DNA from 2 places in the Bacillus sp. WC2507 genome. Region 1 is predicted to be linked to the other one. Evidence: riboswitches for the same ligand, from Rfam matches in the RefSeq annotation. Region 1 holds a riboswitch; the other holds the start of a gene.

Region 1 (2,191 bases):
TGTACTGCATTTTGTATTATGTTCATTTGATTAATCGTCTGTTCAATAACACCATTTCCTTTTACCGATTGATGCTCCATACCTTCAGACTCTTTCGCCATTTGTTTTGCAGCATTATTTATCTCTTCCATCTTATCTTCCATTTCATATACAATACCTAAATACTTTGGTCCTGAAGTTTCTTGTGACTGAGCGCCAGCTCTTAACTCAACCATAGAACTTACGATTCCTTGGACTGCCATGCTATTCTCTTTCGTACTCACTGACAATTCTTGTGAAGATGAGGAAACCTGTTCTGCTGTCTGCTTCACTTTATCTATAATTCCTTTAAACTTCTCGATGGTACTATTAAAATACGCATTAATAATACCTATATCATCTGGCCTTTCCTCTAATTTAATACTTAAATCACCTTCACCGACTTTGCGCAATCCTTCACGTAAATCTCGCAATGGAGCAAGTGCGTTACGTACAATTAAGAATTGAATAAAAGTTGCAATTAAAACAGAAATGCAAATAAACATTAAACCTTGTATAATGAACTTTTCCTTTGTACTAGGAACAATAGAGGCATCTACATCAGCTGCAACAAGTGCCACAATATTATCTTCTCCATCTTTAATTGGCTCTAATATCGTTACCCACGTTCCTAATGCGTCTTCATATACTTCTGTCATATTTGCTTTTTTCGTGCTCATTACTTTATCATATGCTTTCATCCAAAGATCTGGTTGTTTATAATATTCTCCCGGCCTTACTTCAACAACATTTGCTAACCCTGTAGACAAATCAACGATTAGTAATTCACCTTTTTCATTTTCTTTTGCTCCAACAATATAGGTTTGTCCAACACTATTCAACTCTTCCGTTGCTTCATCTAATTTCTCTGTTAACTTCTCTCTCTTTTCTCTTTGTGCCACTGGATCTTTTGTAACATCTCTCACTATTTCTTCGTCTAATTTATGTAATACCGTATCTCCTGTTTCAAAAGAATGCCTTTCAAATATAGACATCATGCTATTTTGAAACATGTTAAAACTTAACGCTCCCATAGTACCAACAAGCGTCAAAATAACTAACACAGTTAACAATACATTCTTTTGAAGAAATGATAGCTTGTGCCAATATTTTTTCATCAACATCACCTTTCTTAATTAACTTAATATAAAGGAAAACTATTAAAATATAAACCTTACCAGCAACTGATAACAGTTCTCATTTGTTTACAAATAAAAAAAAGACCAATGAAAAGAGCATTGGTCAAGACCAACCCTATCCGTCCGGTAACTGGCTAGCGTAGCCTTTCGGCCTTAGCTCCTGCAGTTTTGCGTCCTAATGTTTCCATCAGTTTGCCTTTCTCGCTGAACGAGTTGAACGATATGGGAGTTCTATGAGAATTAAATTATTCTCTACAAAAGATTACAACATAAAAATTAAAATGTCTACCTATTTAGAGATGCAAATGTAAAGTTTTAATGTATTATTTTTTCGAAATAATTTAACAAACTACGTGAATGTTACATTTCTTGTGTTATATAATAAAAAATGTATATAACACAAGGATTGTTTTGAGTATTTATTTTAATTTTCATTTAAATTAAATTATTCGAATATATCTTAACTAATGAATTTCGGAGGTAGTTTATCATGTTTTGGCTACAATTTCTTACGTTACTACTCTGCATTTTTATTGGCGCACGCCTAGGCGGAGTTGGTCTAGGAGTAATGGGTGGCGTTGGTATGGCAATACTTGTTTTCGTCTTCCACTTACAACCTACAGCTCCGCCTATTGATGTAATGCTTATGATTTTAGCAGTAATTACAGCTGCCGGTGCACTGCAAGCCGCTGGAGGAATGGACTACCTTGTTCATCTGGCTGAGAAAGCATTACGAAAAAATCCAAAGCGCATTACATTCTTTGCTCCAATTGTTACTTATTTATTTACACTCTGCGCAGGAACTGGTCACGTTGCTTATTCTGTACTTCCTGTTATCGCAGAAGTCTCTCGCGAATCTGGTATTAGACCGGAACGACCAATGTCAATTGCCGTAATCGCTTCCCAACAATCAATTACAGCTAGTCCTATATCAGCTGCAACAGTTGCACTTTTAGCAATGCTAGCTGACTATAAAATCACTTTATTAGATATTTTAAAAGTAAGTATCCCTTCTACTTTCATCGCTTGTATGG
Region 2 (2,191 bases), 640 kb from region 1:
GGCGTAACAGTTACTTCTTTTGATGTTAATGTTTTATCATCAAAATGTAATTCCGCTTTATTAGGAATCTTCTTATCTACGTAAGAAGATAAATCTGCATTGGCTTTAATTTTCGCCTTAATATTCAAGTTAATTACCTGGTCTTCATATGACTTATAGTCAAAATTCTCACCAAACGTAAATGTTACTTCACTTCTTTGTTTATCTATATTTAACGTTCCTTTAGAAGTAATATCTTGGCCATTTTGATCATACACTTTTGCCTCTAATACTTCTAAAACATCTTCTAAATCATCACTAATTACCATAGATGTGTATTTAGGAGGATCGTTTGGTATATGTATACCAACTTGGTATTGAATAGCTTGATCGATTTGTGTTAACTGCTGATTCTCTACAAGTTTACCATTCTCATCAACTATATTTTTTTCAATGCTAGGTGGATTATTGTCACCTGAACCTGTTCCTCCCCCACCACTTACGAATACTTCTCCAACTTTTTCTTCAGTTACAATATTTTTACCTTCTAATTTCACAGTATTTTTATGAGGCTTTGCAGCAGGATTAGTAACCTTTGTTTTATATCTTAAAATATAACCTTTTGAACTGTCTGGAAACTCAATTGTAAATCCAGTTTTCGTTGCATTAATTCTAATTTTAGATAAATCTGCTGGCTTAACATTTGTTGGTGCATAGCCATCTTCAAATACAGCCTCTTCTAATACTAAGCTATTTGTAATTAATTCATGTCCAGGTCCTAATGTGTCTGTTAATTTAAGATCTTGCATTTCTGTTCCAGTTGCATTTACATATACCGTCCAGTCTGCAATTGAAGGATCTTCCTGATTATAAGAACCCCATTTCATTAGATTATCTGTATTGGGCTGTGGCTTCGGTCTCTCTGTCGTATTATTTACACTTACTTCTTTATTTACGATTTGACCATCAACGTTAAATTCTAATGGGATTTTTTTAATACCATCATATGCTTCTAGACCAAAATAAAATTCTACGAATAAAGAACCTTTAATGTTATTCTTTCCTTCTACGTAATCACCCATAGTACATGTCAATAGACCCTTTTTCATCTCACATGTACCAACTGTTTTTCCTTCAGCATCTTTTAAAGGAAAACTCATATTCATAAGATCTTTTCTAAATTCTTTTGGCATATCAATTGTGAATTGATCACCACTTTTTATTTTTTCTTTAGCTGACCACTTCACTTCTACTTTCATGCCATCTGAGGCTTGATATGGTTCAGACGTTGTACCATCAGTACGGGAGATATTAATCTCGTCCACTGGATTTTTTATCACAGCGGCTTGAATAACTGGAGCCCACACATTTAGCACTGAAAATAATACTAGAAAAACTAATGAAACCATTGAAATATGCCTTTTAGTACTTTTCATTTGCATAATTCCCTCCTATTTTTTATATTTATATAACAAAAAAAGACCGTCCGGTTGCATCAAAAATGTGCAACCAGACGATCTTAGTAACCAATATGTATTACCGTAGACTCTAAGCTTTGCGGCCTATCCTTTCGAATAGTGTGCTAAAAATATTTTTTATTCTTTTTTTGTTTCATTTTCCTCTTAAACCAAATATTACTATACCGTCTGGACGGTTATAATTCAATACTCTATAAAATTGTTCTATTTTTCTAATAAAAAAAAATAATTCACCACTGCATTAAATAAGTAATGGTGAATTATTTTACATTATATAGTTTGTATATTCTATTTATATGAATTATAGATAAGAGCTTGAATTACTTTTTCTCTTAATTCGGGGCTTAATCTTCCAACCCCTAAATATTCCGAATACCATAATCCATCTGCTGCTAATCTAATAATTGTGGCACAAACTGAATCTATCTCATCATTTTCTATTTTATGTTGCAGTTGCTGAAATGATTGTTGTAACGGTTCAAGTAATTCAGGTTTTAGCATTAATGCTGCCATCATACTACTACCCAGCTCTTCTACTCTTCTCTCATTACTTAATCTTTCCTCTACAAAAGAACGTACCCACCTTCCTTTCTTCTCTAAGTCTTCCGCTACTTTATTGTGAATAGCGTCTTGATACTCCTCGGTCCCTTTCAGTATCATGCCCTCTATTAAAGCCTCCTTGTTTGAAAAGTGATACAACAATCCACCTTTACTTATCCCCGCCTCTTTTGCTA

The links. Region 1 has a riboswitch for cyclic di-GMP ahead of ACUN28_RS27350 (methyl-accepting chemotaxis protein). Riboswitches for the same ligand answer to the same signal wherever they lie in the genome.
Region 2: another riboswitch for cyclic di-GMP. It lies ahead of ACUN28_RS24020 (SpaA isopeptide-forming pilin-related protein); the one in region 1 lies ahead of ACUN28_RS27350 (methyl-accepting chemotaxis protein).

What each region holds. Positions count from the first base shown of each region.
Region 1 is NZ_JBQXPN010000001.1:5,204,150-5,206,340, forward strand. It holds gene ACUN28_RS27350 (methyl-accepting chemotaxis protein) at 1-1,136, opposite strand, end outside; cyclic di-GMP riboswitch class I at 1,280-1,364, opposite strand; gene ACUN28_RS27355 (anaerobic C4-dicarboxylate transporter family protein) at 1,648-2,191, shown strand, end outside.
Region 2 is NZ_JBQXPN010000001.1:4,560,467-4,562,657, forward strand. It holds gene ACUN28_RS24020 (SpaA isopeptide-forming pilin-related protein) at 1-1,421, opposite strand, end outside; cyclic di-GMP riboswitch class I at 1,481-1,573, opposite strand; gene ACUN28_RS24025 (TetR/AcrR family transcriptional regulator) at 1,746-2,191, opposite strand, start outside.